DNA from 3 places in the Phreatobacter oligotrophus genome. Region 3 is predicted to be linked to each of the others. Evidence: riboswitches for the same ligand, from Rfam matches in the RefSeq annotation. Region 3 holds a riboswitch; each other region holds the start of a gene.

Region 1 (6,638 bases), on a different contig from region 3:
GCGGTCGCAGGGCATGAAGGCCGTCGACGCTGTTCCTGCGAAATTCCGTCCCCGCCGCGACGCCGTGCTTGAATGCGGCCGTCCGTTCCGCTATGTCGCGCTTCGCTTCAACTCGGGCGGCGCGTCTTCTCGCACCGCCTTGCGACCGCGGAGAGGTGGCTGAGTGGTTGAAAGCACCGCACTCGAAATGCGGCATACGGGCAACCGTATCGGGGGTTCGAATCCCTCCCTCTCCGCCAATCGTCCTTGAAATTGCTAGGCCAATGTCGCTGCTGGGGCCCCAAGCGGACCTCGGAAACGTTTGCACCCGGGCGATCAGGGACAGGCGCCAGGATGATGCTTCGCCTTGCCGGAGCCGGCGCGAGGGCGCGCACCTGTCTCGCTCGCCTGCGTCGCGACGGGAAGGACCCGGTCAATCGCGCAATGCGGTGGGTGACGGTGTCCCCCTGCGCTGCTCGCCCCACAGCCTGGCCCCGAGAGGGATCATCAGGCCGACGCCGAGGCCGAACAGTCCATTGAGAACAGGCCCGATCCACATCCTTGCCGGGTTGAACCCCGCTGCGACGGGCTGGCCTTTCAGGGGCGCAACCACGAACCAGGCCACGAGCGTCGGAGCCACGGCGCCGAAGATCGCCGCCGCGGCCCAGAACGGCAGACGGACCGCACTTCCGAACCGCGTCCAGATCACCGTGAAGACCACGGCCCACAACCCACCGAAGAAGGCCAGGCTCATGACTTGCGGGATCCCGAATGGCGCGACGGGATCGAACACAAAGGCCCTGAGGGGTGCGATGCCCGCCCTGGCGATCATCAGGACGGCGACCTGATGGAACAAGAGGACCGCCAGAGCGCCAGCGGCGAAGGCGATGGCCAGGCGAGCGAGGGTCAGTGGCGGAGCGGCAACAGGCATGCTGGTCGTCCCCTGGCGCGTTCCTGCCGGGCGGCGAAGGGCGCCGGCTTGCCGCGCGTCCTTTTTCCATACCGCGAAAGTAACGTCGCCGAAACGAGGAAAAGCGCCGTTCGCCCCACAGCAACGCACCGGCAATGCGCTCAACGTTCTTGCGGCCCCATCCAGTCAGCCCCCGCGGGTCATCCCCGCAAACGGGTCCAGCCGAGAACGTGGGACGTCGGCCGCAAGATCGCCGATCTGAAACACGGGCTTTCCGTGACGGCATGAGCCTTCAGCATCCCGCGGGGATAAGCCGCTCCGGGAGAAGCTCCATGTCCGATGCCATGCGCACCTTTCAACTGATCGCGACTTTTGCCGCGATGCTGGGAGGCGTTGCGCCAAGCCTTGCCCAGCAGCCAACGCCGATACCGTCCTGCAGCCTCGGCGACACGGACTGGCGCAGCGACCCTGTCTTCCTGCGCAGCCAGGATCCATCAGCCCGCGGTCGTCCCGGCGGCGCATTACGCTGCGAGCAATACGACCTCTCCGAATATCCCGTGGGCGCCGAGCGTCTGAAGGTCGTTGTCGGCAGGCTTTTCGAAACCGGCGAGGGCGGCGGCGCCGGCATCGAGCAGCCCGTGCGGTTGATCATCCTCTCGAAGGGGACGGGCGCGCAGGAGCGCGTGATCGGCCGCTTCCTCGAGCCCTATGACATATCGAGGGACAAGCCGAACTTCTTCACCCAGCTGGCGACGACGCCGGACGGCGGTGCGCTGGTGCTCGTCGGCTGGCAGATCCGGACGGCCTATCTCGTCAGGAATAACGAGGTGAGACTGGTCGATAGCCATGCCTGGCTTGACGCTGCGATCGCGGCCACGCCCCCCGGCTGGCGAGCCGGGCCGGTCAGGACCCTCAAGCCCGACAGTCTCGACCACAACATCAAGGGCTATGTCGCTCTTTTCCGCGCAGACGCCGACGATCCATCGCGTCCGGGACGCGCGGATGACGAGGGCCAGGCGATCGAAGTCGATCTGGTGGTGAGCGAGACCAGGCTCATCGCCGTGAACACGCGCGTGGTCGAGGGCAATTCAGTCCAGGACGACGAGTGGTGGGAGCGTTTTGTTGGTCAGTCAGAGGGGATGCGTTCCGACCGCAGGCGGCTGCCGCGCGGCACCGAGACTTGCGACATCACCGCCTGGTCGATGGACCCCGATCCCGCCGGGATGACCCTGCGCGCGGCTCCCAATGCGCAGGCACGGGCGATCGGCCGGATACCCCCGCCGTGGAAGGCGCCCGACCGCCTTGGTGATCGAGGCCAGACCTACCGCTCCCAGTTCAGGGTGATCGGCTCCCGGCCGGGGTGGTTTCTGGTGCGGGACATCACCGCACCGGGAGTGGCCTATGGCGAGCGCTATCCCCGCACGCTGCCCCAGGCGCCGCGCGGCCAGGGATGGGTCCCGGCGAGCCTCATCGGCGCGGCGCTTGCCAATACCGGACTGGCTCGCGGCGAACTGCGGCAGGCGCCCAGCGAGTTTTCCGCGATTCGGCCGGTGGCGCGTGAGCCAACGCCCATCGGTCCCGGCGACGTCGTCGAACGCCTCCACGCCTGCTCGGGAAACTGGGGGCTGGTCGAGATCGGCGGAGAGCGGGGATGGTGGCGCGGCATCTGTGCCAACCAGGTCTCGAATTGCAGCTGATCGCGGCGGCCGCGCGCGGCGAGGCCGGCCATGCTTCACCACCGGTTTCAGGCCCCGTCGAAGAAGAGAGGCAGCCGATGCGGCCGGGCAGGGGCCGCGCAACAGAGCCGCCGGAGCCTGGCGCCCCGGTGGCGTGCCGTCCCGCGTCTCCCGATCTTGACGAATGCCGGGAAGGCTCTACCCTCATGACCGCGGAAGAGTTCGCGGGGGTTTCACCTGCCGCGGCGCCGAAGGAGCAACCGCCCCGGAAACTCTCAGGCAAACAGACCGCGCCGAAACGTGACTCTGAAAAGTGGAGCAGCAGCTCCCGCCGATGGTGTAACCGCAGGTCCGATGACCGGCCCCGCGGGATGCTCTCAGGCCAATGACAGAGGGGGCTTCGATCCGCCGTGCGCGGAAGGAGACCCGCTATGCCCACCTCAGACACGATCAACGTCGCCGTCATCGGCGGCGGCATCACCGGCGTGACCACCGCCTATAGCCTCGCCCGCCGCGGCTGCCGCGTCACCCTCTTCGACCGCCACCCCTATGCCGCGATGGAGACCTCCTTCGCCAATGGCGGCCAGCTCTCCGCCTCCAATGCGGAAGTGTGGAACAGCTGGGGCACGGTGCTCAAGGGCCTGAAATGGATGATGTCGCCGGGCGCGCCGCTGCTGGTGAACCCCAAGCCCTCCTGGCACAAGATCAGCTGGATGGGCGAATTCCTCGCCGCCATCCCGGCGCATGAGGACAACACCATCACCACGGCGCGGCTCGCCATCGAGGCCCGCGCCCACCTCCGGCAGATGGCCGCCGAGGAGGGCATCGATTTCGACTGCGAGGATCGCGGCATCCTGCATTTCTACCAGTCGAAGGCCGACTTCGACGCGGCGGCGCGGGTCACGGCGCTCCTCGCCCGCGGGGGCCTTGCGCGCCATGCGGTGACGCCGGCGGAGATCCGGTCCATCGAGCCGGCGCTGCGGGGCCAGTTCCATGGCGGCTTCTACACGCCCTCCGACTTCACCGGCGACATCCACAAGTTCACCATCGGCCTCGCCGAGGCCTGCGAGCGGCGCGGCGTCGCGATGCGCTTCTCCACCGAGGTCCTGGCGACCGAGGCCCTGGAGGATCATGTCAGCCTCACCGTCCGCTCCACCGAGCCGGTGGCGGACGGCGCCCCGGCGGCCGCCGAGACCCTGCGTTTTGACAAGGTCGTGGTCTGCGCCGGCGTGCTGAGCCGGGAGGTCGCCCGCGGCTTCGGCGACCGCATCAATGTCTATCCGGTCAAGGGCTATTCCATCACGGTCCATCTGCCGGAGGCCGCCGACCAGGAGGCGGCGCCCTGGGTCAGCCTGCTCGACGACAAGGCCAAGATCGTCACCAGCCGGCTCGGCCGCACCCGGTTCCGCGTCGCGGGCACCGCCGAGTTCAACGGCTATAACCGCGACATCCGGGCCGAACGCATCGCCCCGCTGGTCGCCTGGTGCCGGCGCCACTTCCCCGGCATGAGCACGCGGCAGGCGGTGCCGTGGGCGGGTCTCCGCCCGATGATGCCCGACATGATGCCGCGGGTGACGCGGGGCCGGAACCCGCGCGTGCTCTATAACACGGGCCACGGGCATCTGGGGTGGACCTTGTCGGCCGCTACGGCCGAGGCCGTCAGCGCGCTGGCGACGGCACGGCCCAACGCCTGATCGCGCGCCTGTTCACGGGGGGCCAGCCGCATGGTCGCGGCGGGCCCTTCGTGGCGAGCCTTCGGGCTGGCAGCGTCCTGACCGCTAGCGGCTCACCGGGACGCGCCGGCATGCTACCGCGTCGCGCTGGACGAGCCGGTCTCCGCCGGGCATCGCACCCACCCCGCCTCGTCCGGCATGGGGCCCGATCCTGTGGAATCGAAGTTGAGCGTGCCGTCGGCGCGCAGGCGCAACCGGACGGTGGCCGGCGTGCTGTCCTGATCGTCGAATGCGCGTCCGCGACCGACCCAGACGTTGCCGCGCCGCGTCCAGGTCCGGATGCTCCAGCCGCTTTCGTACTGGAGGATGGACCGGCCATCGATGCGCGTCGGGGTGAGTTCGCCCGTTTCCGCGCACTGGGCGAGATCCGAAGCCCATGTGCCGTGGAACGACCGTGGCAAGCGTTCGGCGGCGGCCGCCGCCATGATGCCCGTCGCAGCGACAAGGCAGGCCGCGGCGATGACCTTGCAGGCAAAAACTGTCTTCATCATGCGCCCGTTTGCAGCGTTTGAGACCATCGCGGTGGACCGGATGAGCCGGCCCATCGGCATGTCTTCTGGCCGGTCAGCGTTTCGCGACCGCGCTACCGCGGCGATTCTGCGTTTCCGATGCGTCTCGCGAGGGCGAGCTCATCATCCGACGGGGCCGGCCGGCCGAAGTTCGAGCGGGACGAGAAAAGGCCCGCGGATGGTCTCCGCGGGCCCGAAAGTTGGGAGCCGGCAGCCACCTAGTGGGAGCTGGCTGCTTCGGCAGGCCCATGATGCGGATGTCGCTCCTGGTCTCAACAGAAAGTATGAAACCGATCCGCGCACTTTGTCGCATCGGCCGCCGGAAACACGCCTCCCTCAGTGCGGCGCCGGACCGGTGGCCAGCGCGCCGGCGAGGGCGCGGCGATCGAGGAGAGCCTCGGCCTCGCCGGCCATGTTCACCATCATGCCTCGCATGTGGTTGAGGACGACCTCGCGGTCGAGTTTCATCAGGTCGGGATGAATGGGGACGAGCGCGAAGATCTCGTCGAAGGTCGCCTTGCAGATGTCCTGTGGCGCCTTCGGCTCGGCCAGCGCCGCGCGGCGCAGGCTGGTCTCCACTCCGTCGGCCCGCTGGCCCCACCATTCCGGATCGACGCCGGCCGGGCAGGGATAACGGCCGAGCACGTTCCGCCCCGCGGCAATCAGCGCGTCGAGCAGCGCCGGCTCCCGGCCGGCCGCCGCGCTGCGCAGATGGCCGTCGACCAACTCCAGCACGTTCGAGACGCTCAGGGGAAAGGCCCGCCACCGGCCCTCCTCGATGGCATCCTTGAAGGACTGTTCGCGAAACAGCTTCTCCGCAAGGATTCCGGCCCGGGCGCGGCTGTATTCATACATCGATCGATTGACGAGAAAGGCTGCGCGGGCGTCGATGAAGTCTTCGAGGCCTGACCACGACGCGATTTTCTTCTGGCGGCCAAGGATGGCATCGAGCAGTCCCATGGCATGTTCCCCCTGTGCGGCTGACTATATCAGCCGGCTCCGCCGCGGCCACCGAAGGTCACGCGAACCCGCCGAAAACGGGCAAAATGACGCAGTCTGCGGCGTTTTGACGCCTGATCGTGCGGTGTCAAAAGCCGCGATTTGCGATGGGGCGCTGCCATTCGCCGCAGCCATATTCGACTTTCGTCGCATTGTCGGCGGTAGGGTGGTGTTTACCGTTTTTTCGTCGAGCGCCCGTCGCGTTGCTTTCGCCTTTTGTGCAAAGCAGCAACGACGAGCGGAAGAACTTCAGAAGTCACGCCTGAGTGTCAGTTCAACTTGACACCGGGCGCGGTGCTGCGTCGACAAGTGTGCCGGAGAGCACGCAGGCGGGCGCTCGGGAGGTGCATCGCATGAGGCCGTCGTCCGGCGGTCGCAATGCCCCAGGGGCACAAGGAGGGTAAAGCATGGCGCAAGCGCCCGACGATCCAGCGCAGAAGCCCGATGACGTGGGCTATTGGAAGGCCACCCAGAAACTGACGTTCACGGCAGTGGGCATCTGGGCCTTCTTTTCGTTCTTCGTGCACTTTTTCGCACCGGCACTGAACGGCATTTCCATCCCGATCCTGAAGTTCCCGCTCGGCTACTACATGGCCGCGCAGGGCTCTCTCGTCGTCTTCGTCATCCTGATCTTCTGGTTCTGCAACAAGCAGGAAAAGATCGATCAGGAGTTCGGCGTGTCGGAAGACTGAGGCGGGGGGCGAACAATGTCAGTTGCTCAGTCCGACGGTCGCGACTTTCTCTCCAACCTTGGTCGCGTCTATTCCCTCTACACCCTGTCCTTCCTCGGCTGCGTCGTCCTGCTGGCGATCCTGGAACAGGTCGGCATGCC
Region 2 (6,638 bases), on a different contig from region 3:
GCGCCCTGCACGGTGGAGACCGGCTGGAGCGGGTGGATGTCACCGAAGCCCGGCAGCCGCGCCATCTTCTCGTTGAGGCGGGCATTGTGCTTCATGGTGCAGGAGCCGAGCGGGAAGAGCCCGGTGTCGATGCCGAAGTTCTTCTGGCTGAGGCGCACGTAGTGGCGCATCGTCTCCGGCTCGGAGAGGCCCGGCAGGTCGATCGGCTCCTTGCGGGCGAGCTTGCCGAGGCGCGACTTCACCTTCTTCGGCTCGGGCAGGTCGACGCCGGTGACCTCGGGACGGCCGATCTCGAAGATCAGCGCTTCCTCGATCTGCAGCGCCTTGTTGCCGGTGAAGGTCGGGTGGGCGGAGGCGGCACCGGCCTCGCCGGCGGCGGTGGGACGACCCTGATTGTTCATGGACATGGGACCGCTCCTCAGAGGCTGGCGCCGAGCGCGGCCACGAAGGCGGCGCGATCGTCGTCGGTGTTCACTTCGGTGTTGGCGACGAGGAGGATATCCTTCAGCGCCTTGTGCTTGGGCCACAGCCGCGCGGCGGGAACGCCCGCCAGCACGCCCTTCTTCGCCATCTTCTCCACGACCTTGGCGGCATCGCCCGGCACGCGGATGGCGAACTCGTTGAAGAAGCTGCCGTTCAGCACCTCGACGCCGTCGACGTCAGCGAGGCGGTCGGCGAGATCGCAGGCATTGGCGTGGTTGATGGCGGCGAGGCGGCGCAGGCCGGTCTCGCCGAGCAGCGTCATGTGGATGGTGAAGGCGAGGCACATCAGGCCGGAATTGGTGCAGATGTTGGAGGTCGCCTTCTCGCGGCGGATATGCTGCTCGCGGGTCGAGAGCGTCAGCACGAAGCCGCGGCGGCCTTCCGCATCCACTGTCTCGCCGCAGAGGCGGCCCGGCATCTGCCGGACATATTTCTGCTTGGTGGCGAAGAGGCCGACATAGGGACCGCCGAAATTGAGACCGACGCCGATGGACTGGCCCTCGGCGACGACGATGTCCGCGCCCATGGCACCGGGCGGGGTCACGGCGCCGAGCGAGACCACCTCAGTGACGACGGCGATCAGAAGAGCGCCGGCATCCTGCGCCTTCTTGGCGATGGCGGTGAGGTCGTGGAGGTTGCCGAAGACATCCGGCGTCTGGATGACGATGCAGGAGGTCTCGGCGTCGATGGCGGCGGCCACCGCCTTGAGGTCGGCGCTGGCATCGGCCGGGTTCGGCTCCAGCGAGACGAGTTCGTCGCCGGCCATGCGGGACAGCGTCTCGATCGTGTCGCGGTAGTGCGGATGCAGGTTGCCGGCGAGGATCGCCTTGCGCCGCTTGGTGACTCGATGCGCCATCAGCACGGCCTCGGCCGCGCCCGTCGAGCCGTCATACATGGAGGCGTTGGCGACCTCCATGCCGGTGAGGAGCGCCACCTGGGTCTGGAACTCGAACAGGTACTGGAGAGTGCCCTGGGCGATTTCCGGCTGGTAGGGCGTGTAGCTCGTCAGGAACTCGGAGCGCTGGATCAGATGATCCACCGAGGCCGGGACATGGTGCTTGTAGGCGCCGGCGCCGACGAAGAAGGGCACCTCGGAGGCCGTGATGTTCTCCGCCGCCATGGCGCCCATGATGCGCTCGACATCGAGCTCGCCCTTGGCCTTCGGCAGGTCGACGAGGCCTTTGAGCAGCTTCGATTTCGGCACGTTGGCGAAGAGGTCGTCGACGGCGGCGACGCCGATCTTGGCCAGCATGTCGGTGCGGTCTTGGGGCGTCAGCGGCAGGTAGCGCATTGCGGTCTCCGGGCAGTCGGATGGGGAGGCGCGGGCCGCAGCGAGCGGCCCGCCGGCACTCACAGCGTGTCGAGGAAGGCCTTGTAGGCGGCCTCGTCCATGAGCTCGTCGAGCTCGGCGGGATTGGCGATCTTCACCTTGAAGAACCAGCCCTTGCCGGCCGGGTCGTCGTTGACGGTGGCGGGCGCGCCTTCGAGGTCGGGGTTGGCCTCGACCACCTGGCCGGAGACCGGCGAGTAGATGTCGGAGGCGGCCTTGACGCTTTCGACCACAGCGGCGCTGTCGCCCTTCTTCACGGCCTTGCCGCTGGAGGGGAGCTCCACGAAGACCACGTCGCCGAGCTGCTCCTGGGCGTAGTGGGAAATGCCCACCGTGCCGACGTCGCCGTCGATGCGGATATATTCGTGGTCCTTGGTGTATTTGGTCGTGGCCATGGTCATCCCCTGGTGAAGTGGTTCGGCGGCTCAGCCGCGGACATAGCGATGCCGTGCGAAGGGCATGGTCACGACCTTGCCCGGCAGGTCCTTGCCGCGGACCTCGAGGAGCACGGGCGTGCCCGGCTCGGCGAAGCGGCGGTTGACGTAGCCCATGGCGAGCGGGCCGTTGATGGTCGGGCCGAAGCCGCCCGAGGTGACCGTGCCGATGGGCTGGCCGTCGGCGGACTTCACCACCGTTCCCTCGCGGGCCGGAGCGCGGCCATCGGGCAGGATGCCGACACGCAGGCGCGACGCACCCTCGGCCAGCTCCTTCTGGATGCGGGCGGCGCCGAGGAAGCCGCCCTCGGCGCGGCGGCGCTTCTGGATCGACCAGGTGAGGCCGGCCTCGACGGGCGAGGTTGTGGTGTCGATGTCATGGCCGTAGAGGCAGAGGCCCGCCTCGAGGCGCAGCGAGTCACGGGCGCCGAGGCCGATCGGCTTGACGCGCGGATCGGCGAGCAGCTTGCGGGTCAGCGCCACCGCATCGCCGCTCTTCACTGAGATCTCGACGCCGTCCTCGCCGGTATAGCCGGTGCGGGAGACATGGGCCCAGATACCGTCGATGGCTAAGTCCACCGAGGTCATGAACTTCAGGCCGGCGAGCGAGGGCGCGAGCGTCGCCACCGCCGCGACGGCCTCGGGGCCCTGCACTGCGATCAGCGCGAGATCGTCGGCGACCTTCAGGGTCACGCCGGCCGGGAGATGCGCCCGCATATGGGCGTAGTCGGCGTCCTTGCAGGCGGCGTTCACCACCAGATAGAGCCAGTGCTCATGGCCGGGATGGCCAAGGCGCGTGATCATCAGGTCGTCGAGGATGCCGCCCTCGGCATTGGTGAACTGGGAATAGCGCTGCTGGCCGAGCTTCAGCGCCATGACATCGGCGGGCACCAGGGCCTCGAGCGCGGCGGCGGCCGTCTCGTAGCGGCCGTCCTCGGGGATGAGGAAGCACTGGCCCATATGGCTGACATCGAACAGGCCGGCGCTGGTGCGGGTCCAGTTGTGCTCAGCAAGGACGCCGGTCGGATACTGCACCGGCATGTCGTAGCCGGCGAAGGGGACCATCTTGGCTCCGAGCTCGCCATGCAGGGCATGGAGAGGTGTGGTCAGCAACGGGCCGTCCTGGGGCTCGCCCATGGGTCCTGCACTCCGGCGCGCGGACGCGTCCGGTCATGCCGAACACGTTCCGATTACGGGCTTGTCGCCCGCTCGCGCCCCTCTGTCGCAGGACCTGAGAGATTCACCGCGGCCCGCAAGGGCCGACGCCCTCGGGCGCCATCGGCTTACTCCGTCGGTGGGCCGGGATTGGACCTCCGGCCGCTTTCCAGAATGCCATTCCCCCGGCGGTCCTTTTGCCTGAGAGGTTCCGGGGCCGTTGCTCCTTCGGCGCCGGGGGATCCCATCAATTCAAAGACCACCCGGACTCTCCCGCCGGGTTCATATGGCACGGCATCGCAATGGCCGGATCATGCGGCGAAGTCAAGGCGAGCCTGTGGGCACGCCTGCCGCAAAGAAAGGCAGGCGCGAAAGGCGTCAGCGCTGGGCGGTGCGGGCGCGGCCGCGGCGCTGGCGCTCGGGCTGCTGGGCCTGGGTGTCGAAGCCGACGAAGATGATGTAGGTGGCCAGTTCCGCAGCCTCCGGCAGGGGGAAGCTCACCTGGTCCTCGACCTGGGTGAAGGAGACGCTCGGCGAGCCCGAGGGGATCTCGATCGGCACCTGATAGAGACGGGTCCAGACTGGCGTCGACAGGCCGCGCGTCACCGCGACGCGGATCGGCAGCGTGACGCGGCCGGCATCACCCTTCGGGCCGACCAGGACGCGGCCCTCGATGCCGACGCGGATGGTCATGGTCTGGCCCTCGATGCGGCACTCGCGGGCAAGATCGGTGATCGTGCCCTGGTAGCGCAGCTCGGTCGGACCCTCGCCCCCCTGGCGCCAGACGGCCGAGCCGTCGCGAACCTCGATGCGCGGGCAGGCGTCGGGGTTGAGGTTCTGCTGGCCCTGCGGGACGGGCTGGCCGAACAGGGCGGTATGGACGGGCGAGCCGACGCCGGGCGGCGTCTGCGGGGCGGGCTGCGCCGCCTGCTGCGGCTGGCCGAAGAGATTGCCGCCGGTCGAGCCGCAGGCGCCGAGCGCCAGAGCCGTCATCAGCACGGCCGTTGCCTTCCAGATACGCACGCCCAAACCCTCGCATTGCCGTCGGGATCGGCGCTTATAGCAAGAGCCGTCGGGCGGAACAAAGGCGTTCATGCTGCCATCCACCGGCAGGCTGCGACGCCGTTCATCGGCTTCGCTGATGGACAAATCGCACGTTTTTCATGAGAAGGGCCGAACGCCGCCGCTAGACTGGCGCGATTGCCCCCGCCCCACAGGATAAGCCGCATGACCGCCGATCTCCTCGCCTCGCTGCGCCCGGAAGCCTCGGGCGCCCCCGCCAGCGGCATCGTCGAGCTGTCGAAATATGCGCGGGCGGCCGGCGACGTGATCCAGCTCTGGGTCGGCGAGGGGGACACGCCCACCCCCTCCTTCATCTACGAGGCGGCGACGCGCTCGCTCGCGGCGGGCGAGACCACCTACACCTGGCAGCGCGGCATCCCGGAGCTGCGCCAGGCCATCGCGACCTATGCCTCCGACCTCTACGGCCGCGAGCTGTCGCCGGAGCGCTTCTTCGTCTGCGGCTCGGGCATGCAGGCGATCCAGATCGCCATGACCATGGTGGCGGGCCCGGGCGACGAGATCCTCATCCCCTCCCCCACCTGGCCGAACGCCCCGGCGGCTGCGGGCCTGCGCGGCGCGACGCCGGTCTTCGTCGCGCTCGACCATGGCAATCGCGGCTGGCAGATCGACCTCGACAAGCTTGAGGCGGCGATCACGCCGAAGACCAAGGCGATGTTCATCAACACGCCGTCCAACCCGACCGGCTGGACCGCGACGAAGGAGGAGCTCGCCGCGATCCTCGCGCTCGCCCGCCGGCACGGGCTGTGGATCGTCGCCGACGAGATCTATACCCGCTTCGTCTGGACCGAGGGGTCGCCGCGCCGCGCTGCCTCCTTCCACGACGTGCGCGAGGACGGCGACCGCATCATCTGGGTCAACACCTTCTCGAAGAACTGGGCGATGACCGGGTGGCGCACCGGCTGGGTGGAGGCCGACCCGTCCCTCGGCGACGTCGTCGAGAACCTCATCCAGTATTCCACCTCGGGCTCGCCGGTCTTCGTGCAGCGGGCCTGCGCCGTCGCGCTGGAGCGCGGCGAAAGCTTCCTCGCCCATCAGGTCGCCAAGGCGCGCAAGGCCCGCGACATCGTCTCCGAGGCGATCGAGGCCACAGGCCGCTGCCGGTTCTCGCGGCCGGACGGCGCCTTCTACCTGTTCTTCGGCATCGACGGCGTCACCGATTCGAACGCTGCGGCGATGAAGCTAGTCGACATCGCCAAGGTCGGGCTCGCCCCGGGGAGCGCCTTCGGGCCCGGCGGCGAAGGCCATTTGAGGCTCTGCTACCTGCGCTCGCAGGAGCAGATCGAGATCGCGGCCGAGCGTTTGCGCACCGCCATCCCCCTTTTGTGATGCATTTTGGGGAAGGAAGCCGCCCTTCCCCGTTGCAATGCGCAAAACTCCGTAGCATGGTCCGGGGGGTGAGGCGAGTTGACGCAGGGGGCCAACCTGCGCAGCGCCACGCGGAGGATCCCCCATCCAGCAGGTCGTCCCCCCACCGGCGAGTGTTTCCGAGGCCCGGCTGTCGAGCGTTCTCGACATGGCCGGCGAAGGCATCGTCGTGCTGGATGCCGGCGGCACGATCCTCGTCTTCAACAAGGCCTGCGAGGCCATGTTCGGCCGCAGCACTGCCGACGTCGCCGGACACAAGTTCGGGCTCCTGCTGGCCGGGCCACGCCAGCCGGAGGACGCGCTGCTCGCGGCCTGGGTCGGCGCGCCGCGTGAGATCGCCGCCCGCCACCGTGACGGCACGGTGCTGCCCATCGAACTGTCGCTGGCCCGCGCCGACACGGCCGAGGGCGCGCAGTTCATCGCCATCCTGCGGGACCTCAGGCCCCGCCGCGCCACGCAGGAGCGGCTGGCCCGCCGCGAGGCGGAGCTCTCGCATCTCGCCCGCGTCGCGGCGCTCGACCAGATGGGCGCGGCCCTTGCCCATGAGCTCAACCAGCCGCTGACGGCGGCGACCCTCTACCTCCAGGCCGCCGACAGGCTGCTCGACCCGAATGGGGCGGCGACCGAGGTCGTCGCCAAGGCGCGCCGCGAGGCGGAACGGGCCGGCCGCATCGTCCGCGCCATGCGCCAGTTCATCGCCAACCGTCCGCCGGAGCAGGTGCCGGTCGCGCTGGTGCCGCTGGTCGAGGAGGCGGTGGAGCTGACGCTGATGGGCCGCCGCGCCTGCG
Region 3 (6,638 bases):
CTTCTGCGCGGCGAGGCCGCCGCTGGCGCCACCGAGGTTCTCGACCAGCACGGTCTGACCGAGCACGCGCTGGAACGCCGGCTGGAGGTTGCGCGCGATGGCGTCGGACAGGCCGCCCGCTGGATAGGGAACCATGAGGGTCAGGGTCCGGCCTGGCCCGAGCTGCGCGTTTGCCGGCGCGGTGCCGAAGCCGAGTGCGGTAAGGCCGGCGACGGCGGCGAGCGCCTCGCGGCGGGAAAGTTCGGTCATGATGTCCTCCTGAAGTCGTTCGTTGATGGATAGGGTCACTGGGCGAAAGCGCGTGACCGGGTGCGCTTGAAGGCAGGCAAAAGGACGCTGAGCAGGATCGCGGCAGCGGCGATGAGCAGGACCGCGCTGATCGGACGCGTTAGGAGTACGGAGGGGTCGCCCTGCGAAAGCAGCAGCGTGCGGCGCAGGAACTCCTCCATCAGCGGGCCGAGAATGAAGCCGAGCAGCATGGGCGCCGGCTCGCAGTCGAGCTTCTTGAACAGATACCCGAGCACGCCGAAGGCGGTCATGATCTGGAGGTCGAAAGCGTTGTTCGACAGCGAGAACACACCGATCGCGCAGAACACGATGATCATCGGGAACAGGTAGTGGTATGGCACCATGATCATGCGCACCCAGAGCCCGATCAGCGGCAGGTTGAGTACCAGCAGCATCAGGTTGCCGATCCACATCGAGGCGATCAGGCCCCAGAAGAGGCGCGGTTGTTCGGTCATCACGCCGGGGCCGGGCTGGATGCCATGCATGATCATCGCGCCGATCATCAGCGCCATCACCGTGTTGGCCGGAAAGCCGAGGGTCAGCATGGGAATAAAGGACATCTGGGCGCCGGCATTGTTGGCGGCCTCCGGCGCGGCGATGCCCTCGATCGCGCCGTTTCCGAGTTCCTCCCGGTGCTTGGACACGCGCTTCTCCAGCGCATAGGCGCCGAAGGACGCGAGCGCCGCTCCGCCTCCCGGTAGTACGCCGAGCGCGGCTCCCAGAGTGGTGCCGCGAAGGGTCGGCGCGACCATGCGCGACCAGTCCTCGCGGGTCGGCATCAGCCCCTTCACCTTGGCGAAGCCGAGATCGCGGCGGGCCTCGTCCTCCAGATTGGCGATGATCTCGCCAATCCCGAACACTCCCATAGCGACGATGACGAAGTTGAGGCCATCCGCCAGTTCAGGAAAGCCAAAGGCGTAGCGTTGAAGCCCTGAGTTCACGTCCGTGCCGACGAGGCCGAGCAGCAGCCCGAGGGCGATCATGGCGATCGCATGCAGGATATGCCCGCTCGCCAGCACGATGGAGGCGGCGAGCCCGAGCACCATCAGCGCGAAATACTCAGCCGGACCGAACCTGAAGGCGAGTTCGGTCAGTGGCGGTGCGAAGAAGGCGATGAGGAAGGTGCACACCGTGCCGGCGAAGAACGAGGAGAGCGCGGCGACCGCAAGCGCGCGGCCGGCGGCACCTTTGCGGGCCATCTTGTAGCCGTCGATGGCGGTCACGACCGAGGTCGCCTCGCCCGGCAGGTTGATCAGGATCGCAGTCGTCGAGCCGCCATACTGCGCGCCGTAAAAGATGCCGGCCATCATGATGAGCGCCGAGACGGGCTCCAGGCCGAAGGTAGCCGGCAGGAGCATGGCGATGGTCGCCGACGGGCCAAGGCCCGGCAGGACGCCGATGGCGGTCCCGAGAAACACACCGATCAGGCACCAGACGAGGTTCGTCGGGGTTGCCGCAACCGAAAGACCCATGAGCAGGTCGGCGAAAATGTCCATGATCCGCTCCTCAGCCCCCGGTGAACCACGAGCCGACAAGCGGCATCTGCACGGAAAGACCCCAGACGAAGACGAGCGCACAGGCGGCGACCAGGCCGGCCGCGCCGAGAAGCGCGACGGGGCTCCAGCGGAACTCGCGGCTCGCCATCGCCGACAGGAGGATCAGCACGAAAAGACCGCCGATCATGCCGATCGGCTCGATCATCAGACCGAAGAGCGAACAGGCCGCGGCTATCAGCAGGAACGGCTTCAGCCGAATGGGATCGAGCGGCGCACCATTGATCCGGATACCGCGCACAAGTGCGACCAGGCCGAGAAGGATGAGCGCTGCCGACAGAACCTTGGGGAAATAGCCCGCACCCATCCGGCCCGCGGTTCCCATCGGGTAGTTCCATCCGAACCAGAGCCCCGCGACACCGAAAGCCAAATAGATCGCCCCGGCGTAGAACTCCTTCGGACTCTTGACGACAACCATGGCCGCCTCCCTCGTCGCGCTTGTTGTCTCGTTGCGCGATCGGCGGTGATCATGGGCAGTTTGTTGCAATACGCAATAATTGAAATTCGCAATAAATGATACCTAACTTGTATAATTGCTCTCCAATGCCGTCGCCGTGGCACCGCGCGGAACTCCAGGGACCAACCCATGCTCGAACGATCACTGACCTATCTCCTCTCCTCGATCGTCGAGGACGGCATCGGCAGCGCCAACCGCATCTTCGAAATCCGCATCGGGTTGAGCGTCCGCGAATTGCGCGTGCTGCGCCTGGTGCGCGCCAATCCGGGCATCACCTTCACCGTCCTCGCAGAGCGGACCAAATTCGAGAGGACGCTGACGTCCAGGACCGTTTCGAAGCTCATCAAGGCCGGTTTCATCGAAAGAAGCGCTATTCCGAGCGATGCGCGGGCTTTCGGCCTAACGATTACGCCTGACGGCGTGGCTTTGTGCGAGCGGGCGGATCCGCTGACCGCCGAGTTCGAGACACTGATGCTGGCACCCCTGAGCATGGCGGAACGCGAGGCCTTTCTGAGCGCCGTCGAACGGCTCAAAGTCTGGATCGAGGGTGGGTATGCCGGCGAGGTCGCGAACCGCTATCCCAGGGCGCGCGCCGGCGCCAAGCCGTTCAACCGAACTCGTGATTTTGTTGGAAAATGAAACTAACTTGACAGACAATGCTTCTCGGGTATGGTCTTTCACGCGGAAGAGTTCGCGGGCTTTCGGGCCGCCGCGACGCCGAAGGAGCAACCGCCCCGGAAACTCTCAGGCACCAAGACCGCGCCTTTTTGATCGACTCTGAAAAGCGGAGCCCGCAGGCTCCCGCCGATGGTGTAAGCGGATCTGGCCGATGAGCGGCCGAACGCGATGCTCTCAGGCCAATGACAGAGGGGGCTTCTGATCCGTGCGTCGCGCGGAAGGAGAAGCCGCATGTCTACTCCCGAGAACCTGAACGTCGCCGTCATCGGTGGCGGCATCACTGGCGTGACAACCGCCTACAATCTGGTCAAGCGCGGGGCTCGCGTCACACTGTTCGACCGCCATCCCTACACGGCGATGGAGACGTCCTTCGCCAATGGCGGTCAGCTCTCCGCCTCCAACGCCGAGGTGTGGAACAGTTGGGCCACTGTGTGGAAGGGTCTCAAGTGGATGACGACGCCGGGCGCGCCGTTGCTCTTCAACCCGCGCCCCTCCTGGCACAAGATCTCGTGGATGCTCGAGTTCATCGGCTCGATCCCCAAATACGAAGAGAACACGGTTACAACCGTGCGGCTTGCTATCGAGGCCCGCGCCCATCTCATGCGGATGGCGGCCGACGAAGGCATCGCCTTCGACTGCGAGAAGCGCGGCATCCTGCATTTCTACGAGAACAAGAAGGACTTCGAGGCGGCGACGCGCGTCAGCGCGCTCCTCGCCAAGGGCGGCCTTGAGCGCCGCGCCGTGACGCCGTCCGAGATCAAGTCGATCGAGCCCGCGCTGCGTGGGACCTACCATGGCGGCTTCTACACCGAGAGCGACTTCACCGGCGACATCCACAAGTTCACCAACGGCCTCGCAAAGGCCTGCCAACGTCTCGGCGTGACAATGCGCTTGTCCGACGAGGTGCTGTCCACCAAGGCGAGCGACCACGGCGTGACCGTGATCAGCCAGTCGACAGAGCCGCATCTCGAAAAGACCGAACCGCCGACCGAGGTGCATGTCTTCGACCGTGTCGTGGTCTGCGGCGGCGTGACGTCGCGCAACCTCGCGCGGATGCTCGGCGACCGGGTGAACATCTACCCGGTGAAGGGCTATTCCATCACCGTGCAATTGCCTGAAAAGGCGGACCAGGAAGCCGCGCCATGGGTCAGCCTGCTCGATGACGCCGCGAAGATCGTGACGAGCCGTCTCGGCCCCAACCGCTTCCGTGTCGCCGGCACCGCCGAGTACAACGGCTACAACCGCGACATACGGGCCGAACGCATCGACCCGCTGATCCGCTGGTGCCGGGCCCATTTCCCGGGCATGAGCACCCGCCAGTCCGTGCCGTGGACTGGCCTCAGACCCATGATGCCGGACATGCTGCCGCGCGTCGCCCGTGGTCGGCATCCGCGTGTGTTTTACAACACCGGCCACGGCCATCTCGGCTGGACGTTGTCGGCCGCGACCGCCGACGCGGTCGGCGCGCTCGCCACGGCCCGCGTCAACGCGTGAGGCGAGGAAGGCGATCCACATGAAGACTTCGCCCGAGTTCGCAGGTCACGACATCGTCCGGAAGCCCGGCGAACTCAGGGCTTGGTCGCGCGCCTGGCGCACGGCGGGCGAACGCGTGGCACTCGTGCCGACCATGGGCGCGCTGCACGAGGGGCATCTATCGCTTCTTCGGCGGGCGCGCACCGAGGCCGACCGCGCCATCGTCTCGATTTTCGTGAATCCCACGCAGTTCGCGCCGGGAGAAGACCTCGCCGCCTATCCGCGCACCTTCGCCGCCGATCTCGCGGCGATTGCAAGCGTCGGCGAGGCGTTGGTCTACGCGCCGGAGGCTTCCGACATGTATCCGGCTGGTTTCGCCACCGCGGTGTCGCTGGCGGGCCCCGCCAATGTCGGCCTTGAGGACCGCTTCCGGCCCACCCATTTCGCCGGCGTCGCCACCGTGGTCGCGAAGCTTTTCATTGCGGCGGAGGCCGAAATCGCCCTGTTCGGCGAGAAGGATTACCAGCAGCTCAAGGTGGTCCAGCGTATGGCGGCTGACCTCGACATCGCGACCGAGGTGATCGGATGCCCGACCGTGCGCGAAGCCGACGGTCTCGCGATGTCCTCGCGCAATCGCTTCCTATCGCTGGAGGACCGCCGGCGGGCGGCGGTACTGCCGAGCGTCATGGCGACGGCGGCCGAGCGCATCCGGGCGGGCGCGGAGCATGGGGCGGCCACGGCGGAGGGTGCAGCGGAACTCCAGCGGGCGGGCTTCGACGTCGAGTACATCGAGGCTCGGAACGCCGACACGTTGCTGCCGCTGGGTCGGATCAGCAACGAGCGGATCCGACTCCTGGTCGCGGCCCGGATGGGCACCACGCGGCTGATCGACAACATGCCGGTCGAGAGCGCGATCCAATCGGCGTGAGGCGGGCGTCCTTGCCGCGTATCGAACCATAGAGACTTGTCGTGGCGATGCGCTGTGTCATCGCCCAAAGCCAAACCTCGCGCGCGAGCCGTATGCCGGGGTTCGTGGAGCGCCGGTCACTGTCGGCGAAGATCGGACCCGATCCGCTCGGCTGCATCTTGACGGATCACCATTTGGCGATTTCGACAACTTATGCGCCGCCAGTCCGTCCTTCGAACAGTCCCCGAGAAACATCGGCGCCATGGTCGGTTCGCGGGGTAGTCGTTTCCCGGAAAGCGAACCGCAGCGCCCCGCGTTTCCCTGCTTGCGACACCAAAATTCCCTGTTTCGCGGCACAGGGAAAACATCTGCATCTCCCTCAATAGCCTTGGTGTTTTCGGCTCCCAAAAAATGCTTGAGGCGGGCATTTCACTGTTTCCCTGTTCTTTTCCCTGTTTGCAGGGAAAATGCCCACCAGAACGGTTCGCGCCCGACCGCATGGCGCACCAACCGTTTTTCAAAATGATATCAATTGTTTAATGTGAAAAAATTGCCTCGATATGATCTGATCCCACAAAACTGGACCGTTTGAGATTGGAGTTTTCCGCGTCAGAATCCCTTGGCTGGGAGGAGTGGAAGACGATGAAGGCGAGCAAGTTCTCGGAGGCGCAGAAGGCGTTCATCCTGAAGCAGGGGGCGGACGGGGTCACGGTGGCGGAGATCTGCCGGAAGGCCGGGATCAGCCAGGCGACCTATTTCAACTGGAAGAAGAAGTATGACGGCATGACGCCGCCCGAGATGCGGCGGCTGAAGCAGCTTGAGGACGAGAATGCCAAGCTGAAGCGGATCGTGGCTGACCTGTCGCTGGACAAGGAGATGCTGCAGGACGTCATCCGCCGAAAAATCTGAGGCCTGGGCGTAAGCGCAAGCTGGTGAACGTGATCTGCGAGGAGTGGAAGGTCTCGATCAGGAGGGTCTGTGGCGCCCTCGAATTCGATCGATCAACCTTCCACTACCGGTCACGCAAGCGCGACCAGGCCGGCATCGAGGCGCGGATCAAGGCGATCTGCGAGACACGTATCCGGTATGGCTACCGGCGTGTCCACGTCATGCTCCAGCGCGAGGGATGGGACATCAACATCAAGAGAACCCATAGGATTTACAATGAGTTGGGGCTACAATTGAGGAACAAGGCACCAAAGCGCCGGGTCAAGGCCAAGCTGCGCGAGGATCGTGCGCCGGCGACCCGGCCGAACGATGTCTGGGCAATGGACTTCGTTCA

The links. A riboswitch is a leader RNA that binds a small molecule or an ion and turns the genes downstream of it on or off. The one in region 3 is predicted to bind glycine.
Region 1: another riboswitch for glycine. It lies ahead of C8P69_RS08770 (D-amino acid dehydrogenase); the one in region 3 lies ahead of C8P69_RS19795 (D-amino acid dehydrogenase).
Region 2: another riboswitch for glycine. It lies ahead of gcvT (glycine cleavage system aminomethyltransferase GcvT); the one in region 3 lies ahead of C8P69_RS19795 (D-amino acid dehydrogenase).

The regions. Positions count from the first base shown of each region.
Region 1 covers NZ_PZZL01000003.1:339,498-346,135, reverse strand. The annotation lists tRNA gene C8P69_RS08785 (tRNA-Ser) at 150-239, shown strand; gene C8P69_RS08780 (hypothetical protein) at 413-910, opposite strand; gene C8P69_RS08775 (SH3 domain-containing protein) at 1,222-2,586, shown strand; glycine riboswitch at 2,769-2,866, shown strand; glycine riboswitch at 2,870-2,959, shown strand; gene C8P69_RS08770 (D-amino acid dehydrogenase) at 2,997-4,259, shown strand; gene C8P69_RS08765 (hypothetical protein) at 4,373-4,843, opposite strand; gene C8P69_RS08760 (hypothetical protein) at 5,144-5,767, opposite strand; gene C8P69_RS08755 (DUF4212 domain-containing protein) at 6,214-6,498, shown strand; gene C8P69_RS08750 (sodium:solute symporter family protein) at 6,514-6,638, shown strand, end outside.
Region 2 covers NZ_PZZL01000001.1:89,369-96,006, reverse strand. The annotation lists gene gcvPB (aminomethyl-transferring glycine dehydrogenase subunit GcvPB) at 1-407, opposite strand, end outside; gene gcvPA (aminomethyl-transferring glycine dehydrogenase subunit GcvPA) at 419-1,774, opposite strand; gene gcvH (glycine cleavage system protein GcvH) at 1,834-2,208, opposite strand; gene gcvT (glycine cleavage system aminomethyltransferase GcvT) at 2,239-3,384, opposite strand; glycine riboswitch at 3,582-3,688, opposite strand; gene C8P69_RS00450 (hypothetical protein) at 3,781-4,425, opposite strand; gene C8P69_RS00445 (pyridoxal phosphate-dependent aminotransferase) at 4,630-5,811, shown strand; gene C8P69_RS00440 (PAS domain-containing sensor histidine kinase) at 5,936-6,638, shown strand, end outside.
Region 3 covers NZ_PZZL01000010.1:165,178-171,815, forward strand. The annotation lists gene C8P69_RS19775 (Bug family tripartite tricarboxylate transporter substrate binding protein) at 1-249, opposite strand, end outside; gene C8P69_RS19780 (tripartite tricarboxylate transporter permease) at 285-1,784, opposite strand; gene C8P69_RS19785 (tripartite tricarboxylate transporter TctB family protein) at 1,795-2,259, opposite strand; gene C8P69_RS19790 (MarR family winged helix-turn-helix transcriptional regulator) at 2,428-2,937, shown strand; glycine riboswitch at 2,971-3,068, shown strand; gene C8P69_RS19795 (D-amino acid dehydrogenase) at 3,208-4,470, shown strand; gene panC (pantoate--beta-alanine ligase) at 4,490-5,377, shown strand; one part of gene C8P69_RS19805 (IS3 family transposase) at 5,999-6,260, shown strand; one part of gene C8P69_RS19805 (IS3 family transposase) at 6,260-6,638, shown strand, end outside.